One region of the Psychrobacillus sp. FSL H8-0484 genome, then DNA from elsewhere that is predicted to be linked to it. Evidence: riboswitches for the same ligand, from Rfam matches in the RefSeq annotation. Region 1 holds a riboswitch; the other holds the start of a gene.

The links. Region 1 has a riboswitch for S-adenosylmethionine ahead of MHH81_RS17455 (bifunctional homocysteine S-methyltransferase/methylenetetrahydrofolate reductase). Riboswitches for the same ligand answer to the same signal wherever they lie in the genome.
Region 2: it holds a riboswitch for S-adenosylmethionine, as region 1 does, so the genes downstream of both, metA (homoserine O-acetyltransferase MetA) here and MHH81_RS17455 (bifunctional homocysteine S-methyltransferase/methylenetetrahydrofolate reductase) in region 1, are expected to answer to the same signal.

Annotation. Positions count from the first base shown of each region.
Region 1 covers NZ_JBBOSZ010000001.1:3,565,382-3,572,707, reverse strand. The annotation lists gene kynA (tryptophan 2,3-dioxygenase) at 1-104, shown strand, start outside; gene kynB (arylformamidase) at 117-755, shown strand; gene MHH81_RS17465 (protoporphyrinogen oxidase) at 1,295-2,680, shown strand; gene MHH81_RS17460 (nuclease-related domain-containing protein) at 2,823-3,779, shown strand; SAM riboswitch class I at 3,998-4,102, shown strand; gene MHH81_RS17455 (bifunctional homocysteine S-methyltransferase/methylenetetrahydrofolate reductase) at 4,180-6,039, shown strand; gene metH (methionine synthase) at 6,020-7,326, shown strand, end outside.
Region 2 covers NZ_JBBOSZ010000001.1:1,763,826-1,771,151, reverse strand. The annotation lists gene MHH81_RS21315 (histidine phosphatase family protein) at 1-741, opposite strand, end outside; gene MHH81_RS08345 (GrpB family protein) at 752-1,282, opposite strand; gene MHH81_RS08340 (S66 family peptidase) at 1,523-2,539, opposite strand; gene MHH81_RS08335 (MBL fold metallo-hydrolase) at 2,561-3,370, opposite strand; gene MHH81_RS08330 (alpha/beta hydrolase) at 3,558-4,202, opposite strand; gene metA (homoserine O-acetyltransferase MetA) at 4,658-5,566, opposite strand; SAM riboswitch class I at 5,647-5,757, opposite strand; gene MHH81_RS08320 (VOC family protein) at 5,951-6,889, opposite strand.

The sequences.
Region 1 (7,326 bases):
GCTTTAAAGTTGGGACAGGTGGCTCATCAGGAGTTAATTATTTGCGCAAAGTCCTCGATCATCGTTTTTTTCCAGAGCTATGGGATTTACGAACAAGTTTATAGAGGTGAATAAAGATGGAAAAACAATGGATCGATATATCGCAACCTTTATCCAATAAAATCGGTACTTGGCCAGGCGATACTGCCTTTCAATTTGACATAGCATTTTCAAAAGAACAGACTGGTTCTGTTAATATCGGTCGGTTCACGACAAGCGTGCATACTGGAACCCATGCCGATGCACCGTTTCATTTTGACAATGGCGGACCAACGATTGACATGCTCGACGTAAATATTTATATAGGCCGTGCCAAAGTGGTCGATGTGCTAGGAATTAATGCAATCGGACGAGAAGAACTAGAAGGATTTGAGCTAGATGGCGTGAAGCGTTTATTATTAAAAACAGCTGCTAATGTTTGTGTGGAGCAGTTTCCTAGTCAAATTCCCGTGCTGAAAGAAAATATAGGTGCTTTCTTGCAGGAAAAGGGTATTTTCTTAATCGGAGTTGATCGTCCTTCCGTCGATGCACTAGATAATAAAGACTTACCTGCCCATTACGCACTCTATCACCACGGCGTCCATATTCTAGAAAATTTATTACTCCAGGATGTGGAATCTGGCGATTATGAATTGATTGCCTTGCCGTTAAGGATTCAAGGAGCAGATGGCAGTCCAGTGCGTGCTGTACTTAGAAAGATTACTGACCCTTTATAAACTAATAAAGGGTCTTAGCTTGACGACAAAAGTATCTTTTTAAACGGTTATGAATAATAATAGATATTCCTAAAGAGGTTGCTTTATATAATTAAAAGTAAAGATAGTGGATATCTATAATGAATTGTTTATAAGGCTGGGACCACCACGAAGACTCCTGTGGGAACAGCTTGAGCAGAAGACCCCGCAGGAACGCTTGAGGAAGGAAGGTTAAGAACGCCGCGTCCTGCGGCAACGCCTTCATGACCAACCTCGTGTTGGCCCGAGGCTGAAGCCAAGCCCACGGAAAGCGAAGTGGTGGTCCTTGCCGAATTTAATATACAACTCTATGCATCAAAAATTGAGTTTGTCTACAGTGACCCTTTATAAACTAATAAAGGGTCTTTTTGTACGATTAGAAATTTGACAATCCTGAAAACTATTAGAGATTTTTTGCAGAAATACATTGGAAGAGTGAGAGAAATCATACTATATATTTTTATTACTGCTTATACTAGGGATAGTGAGTTATTCTTGATTACATAGAAGGAGTGATAATTTTGAAGAAGGTAGTTGTAGTAGGTGGAGGAATTACAGGACTGTCCACTATGCATTATTTACATAGACTTAAAATAGAAAAATCACTAGATGTCGAATTGGTTTTAGTTGAATCCAATGATTACTTAGGCGGGAAAATTTACTCTGTTAAAGAAGCGGATTTCATCATGGAAGTGGGAGCAGACTCCATTGTAGCTCGCAATACAGGCGTTATGCCATTGGTAGAAGAACTGCAACTACAGGACGAGCTTGTTTATAATGCAACGGGAATTTCCTATATTTATACAAACAATGAGCTACACGCAATACCAGCGGATACCGTATTCGGAATTCCTACTAGTGTGGAATCTTTAAATAGCAGCACATTAGTATCTGAGGCTGGAAAACAGGAAGCATTAAAAGATTTTGATTTACCAAATGAAAACTTTACGAAAGAGAGTTCCGTTGGTTCATTTTTAGAGCATTTTTTCGGAAAAGAATTAGTAATGAAACAAATTGCTCCAGTATTGTCCGGCGTGTATTCTGGGAATCTGGACAAGCTAACCATAGCTTCTACGTTACCTTACTTAGTTGATTATAAAAACAAATACGGTAGTATCATAAAAGGCTTAGATGAAAATAAATCACAGTTTCAGGCTGCTGCGAATAAAAAATTCATCTCTTTTAGAAATGGACTTTCGACGTTAATCGATCGTATGGAAGAAGAACTGAATGAATCTACTATTTTAAAAGGAGTCCACACAACGAAAATTGTGAAGAATGGGACAACATACGAAGTATCGTTATCAAGCGATGCGTACATTGAAGCAGACTACGTAGTGTTAACGACTCCACATAATGTTGCGCAAGCAATATTGCACAATGAGGAATTAGATAACGATTTTAATAAGCTGAAAAACTCGTCACTTATTAGTATTTATTTGGGATTTGATATTCCAGACGAACAGCTTCCTGCGGAGGGAACAGGTTTTATCGTTTCTGAAAATAGCGATGTGAAATGTAATGCATGCACATGGACAAGTCGTAAATGGAAGCACACATCCAAAAACAGTCATTTACTTGTGCGAATGTTTTATAAGAGCACTAATCCCGCGTATGAAGGCATGAAGCATATGAGCGAGGACGAGCTAGTAGAAGTGGCTTTACAAGATATCGAAAAGAGCTTGAAGCTAAATGGTGAACCCCAAGTGGTAGAAGTAACGAAATGGAATGATCTAATGCCAAACTATCATTTAGAGCATGGCGAAGCAATTAAATCGTTGAACGAGAAAATGGATTCACTGTTTCCTCACGTAATGCTTGCAGGATGTTCCTATTATGGAGTAGGTATAGGAGCTTGTATTAAAAATGGGAAAGAAACGGCTGAGTTAATAGCTGAAAGAATGTAAGAATTTAATTGTGAATGCAAATTTGGGGCCAAAATTTAATTTTGGTCCTTTTTTTAATATGGAAATGGAATTGTCGTTGTTTTAGTGAAATTTACATTTATTGTTCATGTGATACGATGCGAATGGGGGTGGTTTATTGATAGTGAAAACACGTTCGAATGAGTACAGTTATATTGGTTTAAAGTTGTTAGAAAGACGATTGCCAGAAATGCACGGCATGAAGGATTTGATTCATTCGAAAATGCATATGGCGAAGGCTGGAATTCACGGGGAAGTGCGAGTGGACGGGGTGTTTCAGAAGTATTCCTTTCCGTTTGAGTACGTGGTGTTGCATGATGTAAGTTTAGAATCGTATGGAAAGTTTCAGATCGATTCAGTATTTGTTACGCAGTACTATGCGGTTATTTTAGAGAGTAAAAATATAGGTGGAAGATTGCGTTTTAAGCAAAATCCTTTGCAACTAGAACGAGAAAATGATGAGGGGAAAGTGGATGTGTTTGAAAGTCCAGAGGGACAAATTGAGCGCAATATATATTTGCTCGATGACTGGTTGCAAGTACGCGGAGTGAGGATTCCTATTTATGGTGTGATCGTATTGACGAACTCGAAGGTATTGGTAGTGGAGTCATCTGTGAAATATCCTACGATACTTCATCAAACGATTCCTGTGTTTCTGAGGAATATTACTCGAGAGAAAGTGTGTTTAGAGGTGGATGAAATGCATGAGTTAGCAGCGAAAATGGTGGCGAGCCATCAATCGTATTTTCCTTATCCCATGTGTGATCGATGGGGCATCCATCCGAATGATTTGCTGACTGGGGTTTGTTGTGAGAAGTGTGAAAAGTTCGGAATGGTGAAAAGGAAAAATGGCTGGAACTGTTTGAGGTGTGGTTATGTGGATCGACTCGCTCACGAGAAGGCGATTTGGGAGTGGTTTGTATTAGTTGGGGAGAGTATTAATAATCGGCAGTGTCGATATTTCTTAAAGTTGGAATCTTTCCAATCCGTTTCACGTATATTGAATTCAATGGAGCTTATGAGAGAGGGAACAGCAAAAAGAAATACAATTTATAAGTGGAATTGGGACTTAAATAGGTGAATCGGATAATAAAGTAGGATTATCGGATAATAAACGATCATAATCGGATGATTACCCATGAAAATTGGATAATAAATAAAAAGAATCGGATAATAACCAATTACAATCGGATAATCTTCTCATCTCAAATCAGAATATCTAGAAAATTCTAAACACATCTTGACGCTATAGTTGAATAAAGGTAGTATAATCCTAATATTAAAAAACTGAATAGTGAATTCTTATCAAGAGAAGCTGAGGGACTGGCCCTTTGAAGCTTCAGCAACCAGCCGAAAGGTCAGGTGCTAAATCCAGCAGACATATTATGGTCTGAAAGATGAGAAGGTACGAATATTGCATACTCGTAAAGCCTTCTTTTTCATAGAAGGCTTTTTTTGTATTTTAGAGAGGATGAGAGCGAATGGGATTGTTAGAGAAATTGCAAAGAAATATGTTAACTGCAGACGGTGCAATGGGGACACTGCTTTATTCATACGGAATTGATTATTGTAATGAAGAATTAAACATACAGAAACCTGAGATTGTAGAGAAGATTCATCAAGACTATATTGCTGCAGGAGCAGATATTATCCAAACGAATACATATGGAGCAAATGCGATTAAGTTGGCGCGATACGGGTTAGAGCATCAAGTGAAAGAAATCAATGAAGCGGCGATGCAAATTGCGAAGAGAGCAGCTGCACCAGGAGGACAATTTGTGCTTGGGACGATCGGTGGCATCCGAGGAATACGTAAGAGTGATGCTTCCATCAGTGAAATTATTGCAACGCTTGACCAGCAAGCAACTCAACTTTTATCGGGAAATCCAGATGGTTTACTGTTAGAGACGTACTATGATTTGGAGGAGCTAACTACCACTGTGACTCATTTGCGCAAGATGACGGATACGCCAATCATTGCCCAAGTATCGATGCATGAGCCAGGTATCTTGCAAAATGGCTTATCGCTAAATGAAGCCTTGCATCAGCTAGCAGCAATTGGGGCCGACATTGTAGGAGTCAATTGCCGATTAGGACCTCATCATACAATCCAAGCGTTTGAAGGGGTCACACTCCCTGAAAAAGCGTTTCTTTCAGCTTATCCAAATGCGAGTCTGCTCGATATAGAGGATGGACGTATTGTATATGAATCCGAAGCAGATTATTTTGGTAAAGCAGCATTATACCTAAGGGAAGCAGGTGTCCGGTTAATCGGTGGATGCTGTGGAACGACACCTAAACATATAGAAGCGGTGAAAAAAAGAATCGGTAATTTACCTCCGATTACAAATAAAATAGTAAAGCCGAAAACAGCCATTATTATTCAAGAAGCAGAGCCAACAATCAATCAGCCACTCCATGAAAAAGCGAAGACGGAAAGAACGATTATTGTTGAATTGGATACGCCACGACATTTGGATACATCTACTTTCATGGAAGGGGCTGATAAGCTTTATGCCGCTGGAATTGACGCAGTCACGATGGCAGATAATTCACTAGCTTCTCCGCGAATTAGCAATATGGCAATGGGATCCATGCTAAAGCTGCAAAATAATATTCGTCCACTTGCACATATTACTTGTCGTGATCGCAACTTGATTGGCTTGCAATCACATTTAATGGGGCTTGATGCACTTGGCATCCATGACATACTGGCTGTAACTGGCGATCCAACAAAAATTGGAGATTTCCCAGGTGCAACAAGTGTTTATGATGTCTCCAGCTTAGAGTTGCTTCAATTAATTAAACAGCTAAATGAAGGTATTTCATTCTCGGGAAAATCGCTTCGAAAAAAAGCAAACTTCTCCGTTGCAGCAGCTTTCAATCCAAATGTTCGCGTACTCGATCGTGCTATCAAGCGACTAGAGAAAAAAATAGAATGTGGAGCAGATTATTTCATCACGCAGCCTGTTTATACAAAAGAGAAATTGCATGAAATATATGAAGCAACCAAACATCTATCTACACCTATTTTCATTGGCATTATGCCGCTCACGAATAGCCGTAATTCGGAGTTCTTGCATAATGAAGTACCTGGTATAAAATTATCAGACGAAGTGCTGGAACGTATGCGCTTATGTGGCGAAGATAGAGAGCGCGCGACTGCGGAGGGTATACAAATTGCGAAAGAACTAATCGATACTGCTGCAGAATTATTTAACGGTATTTACATTATTACGCCGTTTTTCCGATACGATATGTCACTGGAATTGATTCGCTATATTAAAGAGTTTGATGAAAAGAAAGCGAGAGAAAACAGCTATGTCCAAACATCTAATTGAGCAGCAGCTACAAAATAGAATACTTATCATCGATGGTGCGATGGGTACGATGATTCAAAATGCCAACCTTTCCCCAGAAGATTTCGGTGGAGAAGAATACGACGGTTGTAATGAATATTTGAACATTATAAATCCAAATGTTATTGAACAAATTCATCGAGAATACTTAGAAGCTGGTGCTGATATCATCTGTACAAATACATTTGGTGGAACTCCAGTTGTGTTGAATGAATACAATCTTGGGGATCAAGCACATGATATTAACTTTCGCGCAGCGCAGCTTGCGAAGAAATGTACGGAAGAACTTTCTACACCAGAATGGCCGCGTTTTGTAGCTGGAGCAATTGGACCAACGACGAAAACATTGTCAGTCACTGGTGGAATTACGTTTGATGAATTAACGCATGACTTTTACGTACAAGCAAAAGCTTTAGTCGAAGGTGGATCCGATGTTATCTTACTAGAAACGAGTCAGGATATGCTGAATGTGAAAGCTGCTACAATCGGAATAAAACAGGCATTTGAAGAAACAGAAATAGAACTTCCTATTATGATTTCGGGCACAATCGAACCAATGGGAACGACGCTCGCTGGTCAAAGCATCGAAGCCTTCTACATTTCCATTGAGCATATCAAGCCACTTTCTGTTGGATTGAACTGTGCAACTGGACCTGAATTTATGACGGATCATATTCGTACCCTTTCCGAGCTTTCAAAAGGATATGTAAGCTGTTATCCGAATGCAGGGTTACCTGACGAAGAAGGGCATTATCATGAGTCACCAGAATCGCTCTCTAAAAAACTAAGAGGCTTTGCAGAAAAAGGTTGGCTAAATGTAGTCGGTGGATGCTGTGGAACAACTCCTGCACATATCCAAGCAGTTCGCGAAGCAGTGAAAGACCTTGCACCACGTAAACGAGCGGAAGCAGGTCATGGCCATGTTGTGTCTGGAATTGAACCCCTTCAATATGATGAATCGATGCGTCCTTTATTTATTGGAGAACGTACCAATGTTATTGGGTCTAGGAAGTTTAAACGATTGATTGTAGATGGGAAATTTGAAGAAGCTTCTGAAATTGCGCGTGCCCAAGTAAAAGGTGGGGCACATGTAATTGATATTTGTCTTGCAAACCCAGACCGAGATGAGCTGGAGGATATGACACATTTCATGAAAGAAGTCGTAAAAAAAGTGAAAGTGCCACTTGTCATTGATTCGACGGATGAAAATGTTATTGAAGAAGCATTGAAATATTCACAAGGAAAAACAATTATCAACTCGATTAATTT
Region 2 (7,326 bases), 1.8 Mb from region 1:
CATGACAGATCCTTCCACTTGTACCCTATCAGATTGCAAATCCACTGTAACCGTCATGTATACCTTATTTTCGAATGATACTTCCCCAGTGACAGTTTCCTTATCAAGATCTACAGAAGGATAATTTATTTTAATTCCAATAGATTTATAAATTGTATAGCCACTGTTACTTGGGTTCTTTTCATTTTCATCTATTCTTTTTACTTCAATTAAATGCTTATCGAAGAAAGTCAGTTTATAAATGTCGGGCATGGCAAGCTGCTCCCAGAAATGAACGTCATATTTTGGATCAAAATAATTCATGATTAACACCATGATGTTACCATGTGTACCAATAACGATGTTTTTGCCTTTGTATTTATCAAGCAACTCAACGGTTGCTGCAACGCCTCTTACTTGTGCTACGTTATTTGATTCTCCACCATCTAAAGAAGAATCGAAATCAGACCATACTTTAGAAATAGCTTCGTTAAAATCGGCTACAGGATGTTCCGATAAAGTCCGTTCTTTTAAATCATCGACAAGTTCCATGTCTTGACCTATGTAATTAGCAATTCCCTCCACTGTTTGAATCGCTCTTTGATAGGGACTAGAAATTACATGATCTATTCTCTCTAATTGCAATAGTTCCGTAACTAACTTTGAGTCTTCCATTCCACGTTCTGACAAAGGTCTTCCCAGTTCGTCTGGTGAATAAGTAGAATGTGCATGTCTAACGAAATACAAATTTGTAATCAACATCATTCAGCTCCTAGCTTTTTCGTTTTTCGTAAATACTCTTCACAAACGGCTCTTTTAAATCGGTATACTCCGTTATTTTCATATTTTCACGCTCTGCATAAGCTATTTTCAACTTTTTGTATTCTTCTCTCGCACTTTCATTTGCAATTAAATAATCTCTGAAGAAAATTAAATTACTCCACAGTTCTTTGTCATAATCAACTAAGTGTATATAATGCGTCTTTACTTCGTATGTCTCATCTACAAATTTGGCAAATACGATTTCACCTGGTCTTTCCACTCGAAGTCTTAAGAATCCAACTGTTTGGAGTCCTTTTATGATGGAAGCATCCACACTCGCTATATCATCTACACCAATTAATAGATCGATAATCGGCTTTGCATCCATATCCATAATTGCAGTACTGCCAATATGTTCTATCCGATTTCCTTCAATATGAGCGGTTTTTATTACTTCCTGTTTAACCGTTAAGAACTCACGGTTCCATTCACTTGTATAAGGAACTAACTTGACTTCATCTCTCTTTAAACCTAACTTCATCATCGTTTCCCCTCTTTCTTTCGATCACGCCACAACCATCCAAAATAAACAACCACAGATAATATGAAAAGTAAATTTGGTATGTAGTGAAATTCTGGAGGTAAAAGCAAGATTAAAACTAAAGATAGAATTAATGACATACCAACTATGAGAAACCACATTTTCTCACGATTGTTTTGAGAGCTTAGTTAAAATCTATCCACTTTATAGCCCCCTCTACTTAACACATGAAGTAAATCATTACGGTTTAAAGGTTTGCAAAATAGTTCCTTTACCTTCTTCCAGCTCTACTTCCGCATAAGCACCATTGATGAACGTCATTTGAGGTGGAACATGGCCACAGTCGATATCATATATAATAGGAATATTTAGCTCGTCTGACATGTCTTTATAAACATCTTCTACCGAATAATTATCAACCGCTGTCTCCGCACTACTTCGACCAAACATCAAACCAGAGCATTGATCAAACCAACCCGCTAATTTCATTTGTACTAAAGAACGTCGTAAGTCTGTTGTGTTTAACTCACAATTTTCCAAATACCATATGATTGGCTCGTCCTTGATGTATTTTTCCCTAAAATTTTCTACATCCCCGAACGGAGTGCCGACTAAATGTCTAATGACGTCTATACATCCACCAAGTAGACGTCCTTGCATCTTCACATTGCTCATTGATAGAGTTTTCCATTCTGTTTGTTCGGTTAAATGAAATAGACAGGCAGAAGGATTCGCATGATCCCATTTCTTTTGATATTTGGGTGAAGAGTGTTGAACGACAGATTCACTAGACTTTGTAGATAAAACAGCCCGCCACATTGCAGTTGTTTCATCCCAAATTTCCCCTCTTAAATCCACTAAATTGGTGCCGTGTGCTGTTGCTATACCGGTCTTCAATGTAATGGCTAGCAGTAGTATACTTACATCTGAATAGCCTAATACCCATTTATTCTTTATATTTTCGAAATCAATATATTCCAGTGACTCAATAAGTAATTCTCCACCCCAAGGAGGAAGAATTATATCAATTTTGTCGTCAACCATCATTTTATTCCATTCTGCTGCACGCAATTTAGCAGGTGCTGATTTTGCTTTATCCTGGGTCCAAACAGTATCACCACATATGACTGTAAACCCTCTTGCTTTCATACGTTCGCATGCCAATTTGAACATATCATGCAGTTCCGCATGTACACCAGATGATATTGCTGTTACTCCTATTGTTGCTCCTTTTTCAAAATGAGGATAATTAATCATATATAGAGTCTCCTTACTATGCTAATGGATTTGTTTTATTTCATTGAAAGCCAACTTTTGGTTTTCTACATGAATATCTTTCATCCCGTCAAAGAATATGTATCTCCCCTTCAATATTTCTTCCATATTTTCTTTCATGTCTATTAATTGATCCAGATATGCTTGTGCAAATTTTAATCGGTCTTCCATTTCTGTTTTATCTTCCGTTGTATGACCATGACCAGGTACATGAACGGAAATAGAATGCAGAGAAAAAATGTCTTTAGCTTTATTCATCGTTTTAAGATATTCCAGATAACTATCAAATATAAACGGAAATTCCACATCTGATAAATAGTCACCTGAAAGGAATATCCCAGCAGGCTCAATGATAGTAAACAAGCCATCATTTGTGTGCCCTGGTGCTAAATAAAACGTTAAGGTGCTCTTTCCTAAGATCAATTTTTGTCCATCTTTACTTACAACATAATCCACCAGAGGATACTCCGGCTTATAATTTCTTTGTAAATAGTAGCGCTGATCAAATGAATGCACTTTATTTATTGCTTCATCTTTCTGTTTATTTTCGTTAAATGCTTGAGAAGCAATCACTTTTGCGTCAGGAAATGCCCCCGAACCAATAATATGGTCGAAATCACTATGTGTGTAGATGATATATAGAGCTCTATCTTTTCTAATTTGATTTACATAAGCCTTAATTTCATCTACTTCATGTGGCAGCCAATTCGGATCGGTCATCACAATTGCCTCATCCAGCTCTATTACAGCTGATGTAGTTTTATAGAGAGAGCTTTGAAAAACTCTCATATTCTCTTTATCATATTGAATCATGTTTTTCCCCCCGATTCTTTAATAGCGAGTAAATCGACGTTTGTAAAAGGAGATTTGTCGATAACGATTTTATAGGTTGTTTATAGAAGAAATTATGCCAGTGAGGTTTAATATAGCTATTTCAAGACACATAAAAAAAACACCCCTCATGATGAATACTATTCGTCATGACGGATGAGATATCCTTTTATTCACCTATGTTCTCGTTTAAAAATGCTAATAAGTCTCTGTGATTTTCTGCTGCTACACCATGTGCTATTGGATAGCTTTTAAATGTAACATTCGCTCCCTGTTCGGTGAAATAGTCTTTACTTGCAACTCCCCATTCAAATGGGAGCATATTATCTAATTCACCATGTGAAATAAATACATTCAATTGATCAACGGGTTGTGTTGCATACTCTCCCTTCGCAAAGGCTGGAATATATCCACTTAGTGCAACTATTCCTTTTATTTGTTTACCCATTACAAGGGCTAAAGTTTGAGATAATATTGCTCCTTGGCTAAAACCAAGTAGATACACTTGCTCCCTATCTACTGAATATTCTTCCATTGCCTCTTGGATAAATGATTGAAGATCTTTGATAACTTGATCAAAAACCGTACGATGTGGCTTACCAAGCCCTTCAATTGTAAAAAATGCATATCCAGGTGGCTGGCTAATTGGCCCACGAATACTAAAAATATGACATTTCTCTTTTAAACTCGATACAAGTCCTACTAAATCATTTTCATTGCTACCCATGCCATGGATTAAAAATAGTGCAGGATATTTTTTATTTTCATCGGTCGTTTGTGGTGCACTATGAATATAAGTAAATGTTGTGTTCATGTATATCTTCCCTTCCTTTTTAATTTAACTAATCATAGCATTTTTTTCCTTTACCTAACTAATCATTTGTCTACAAGAAATAAAAGAAATCGATCACATTTTTCAATAATGGTCTAAAGGTTGTCACGAGGTCATGCTGTTGACCAACTGGCAACCTCTTTTGTCGTCTTCGCGTTGGGCTTTGTCTTCTTAGGCTCTTGTTTTGTCGCGTTCATGCTTAAGTTTGTCTCGTTCAGTGCATCATTTGTCTCATTTAGGATTATTCTTCCAGCAATAAACCTATTACACTATAAAACAGTCGAACTTCTTACATTAAATGGCTTAATGAGACCAATTCTCCCGTAATCGAGACTAAATACCATAAACCCGCAACCAATTCTAATAAAAACGAGACCATTTTCAGAATTCAAACAAATGAAAAAGAGCTACCCTTCATCGGATAGCCCCATTAACCATTATTCCCACTCATATGGTGTTGCTTGGTATACATAATAGTTCAACCAATTCGAGAATAATAAGTGTGTGTGCGAGCGCCATGAATTCGATGGTTGTTGTGTTGGATCATTTTGTGGGAAATAGTTCACCGGTAAATCTATTTCTATTCCTTTATTCACATCACGTACATATTCTTCTGCCAGTGTTGTGGCGTCATATTCTAAGTGACCGGTAATCATAATATGCTTCTCATCGTTTGAAATAATGAGGAAAACTCCGGCGTCGTCAGAAATCGAAAGGAGTTTAAGACGAGGATCAGCTTTAATTTCCTCAAAAGAAACGGATGTATATCGAGAGTGTGGCACATAGAATTGGTCATTAAAACCACGAACTAATTGGACGGTTGGATCAGACAAACGGTGACTAAACACACCAGAACATTTCTTTGGTAATTCAAATTTATCAATACCATAATGATGATATAAAGCAGCTTGTGCTCCCCAACAAATATGTAATACAGAAGTGACATTGGTTTTCGACCAATCCATTATTTCTGTTATTTCATTCCAATAATTTACCCGCTCAAATTCTAAATGCTCTATTGGGGCTCCTGTAATGATCAATCCGTCATACTTTCGATGCTTTATTTGTTCGAAGGTTGTATAAAATGTATCTAAATGTGTTTTACTCACGTTTTTCGATTCATGAGTGGCAGTTTTCATGAATGTTACATTCACTTGTAATGGTGTATTACCTAGTAACCTTAAAAGTTGTAATTCTGTTTTTTCTTTTTCGGGCATTAAGTTCAAAATGATAATATTAAGCGGACGAATGTCCTGCGCAAAAGCACGGTCCTCATCCATGATAAATATTTTTTCCTCTTTCAGTAATTCAGCAGCTGGTAATTGTTTTGGAATATTAATTGGCATAACATTCTCTCCTTTTTTTTAAATAATAAAAACCCTCTTTTCTCAAGGATAAGAAAAGAGGGTAAGTGAATCGCACTCAGTTCTTATCTTTCAAGACTTTTCAATCTTGTAGGAGGTAGCACCTTTCTGATTAACATCAGAGGTTGCTGAAGCTTCACAGGGCCATATCCCTCTGCTTCTCTTGATAAGAGTATTCGTTTATATACTGGTTTATTAATCTAGTAAATATTAGCACAATAAATATAATATTACAACAATTAAAAATAATCAAAATGGAGAAATAGACTTCTCCTAACAGCTATTCTTCTAGAAAGTTCTTTCTTTAAAACCTATTATTTTCATGTGTTGATTTCCATTGTTTTAAGTGAAAGCTCGCTCTTATTCTTATGAAAGGACTTCAAAAACAATACCATTTCCACTTGGATCTATTGTAGAAAATGACTGTTCCTGTTCATTCATTTCCACATTATTTTGAAGAAGTTGATTTTTAACTTCTTCTAAAGCTTCACTAGTCGGAAGTACGAGTGTATATTCTTTTAATCCAGTAGCATTTGCTGGTGGATGTGGATTATTTTCTCCTGCCCAAACATTTCCTGCAATATGGTGGTGATATCCCCCTACCGAAATAAAAAATGCAGAATCTAATACAATTTGCTCTTCAAATCCAATGACATCTACATAAAATTTTGTAGATGCTAGAACATTCGCTACTCTTAAATGCACATGTCCAATCGTTGTAGTAGCTGGAATGCTTCCATCTGTATCGAAGTCCGCTAATTCTGCTAGCTCTTTGAAATTTAAGGGATTACTACCACCTGGATATTTCGTCCAATCTTCTCTAGGACGGTCCGCATAAATTTCAATTCCATTGCCTTCAATATCATACAAATAAAATGCTTCGCTATATCCATGATCGCTTGCACTGTCTAAACGAGCGATAGGAATAAACCGTTCAAAATGCGTAAAGCGTGGTTCTTGCTCCAATGGACTATCCACCGTCTTTTTACTTCTTAATATATGAAATAATTTCGTAGCAAAAGCTTCCCTAGTTGGAAGTAAAAAAGCTGTATGAAAAACACCAGTACTTCTAGCTCCTTGTAATTCATTTGCCGTTTTTTCTAATTTTAAGATTGCTCTTGTTCCACCTTTTCCGGCTAAGGATGCATTTATTTCGTCTCGTTGAATTACTTGTAAGCCAACTACATCTTCATAGAAAGCTATTTGTCTTTCTAAATCCTTTACTTTTAAAACGACATGACCTACATGTGTATCTTGATGAATGACAAACGCACCTTTTTTAGTAGCAGAAAATACTTCTGACATATTATCCCCCTCGTTCCACTTATTAAGTGATGAATGCATTACTATCATATGAAATCCTCCATCTCTATATTTGGAGAGTGGTTGGAAAAAACTTCAATAATTAAAACTCGTTTCCGATAGCTTTATTAGAGCTTGAAAAAGGTCTTTTTTTATGACTATAACGTCGCTTTATGTGTCAAATTCGACTTAAAAAGAATGGAATTTTCATACCGCTTGTTCAACTAACCTGCTGCGTTAGTTCAATAAAAAAAGAGCTGCCTAAGCAACCCATGTTCTTTAACTAAAGTACCCGTTAAATGCACCAAATGATAATAAAGATACTTACTATCACATTTAGAAGCGTTTAATACATGAGCATTATATTAACCCAAGATTCATCTTCATTAAAAAAAACTGATTTATATAATTAACTATTCCGTTTACACCGTAGTATGGTT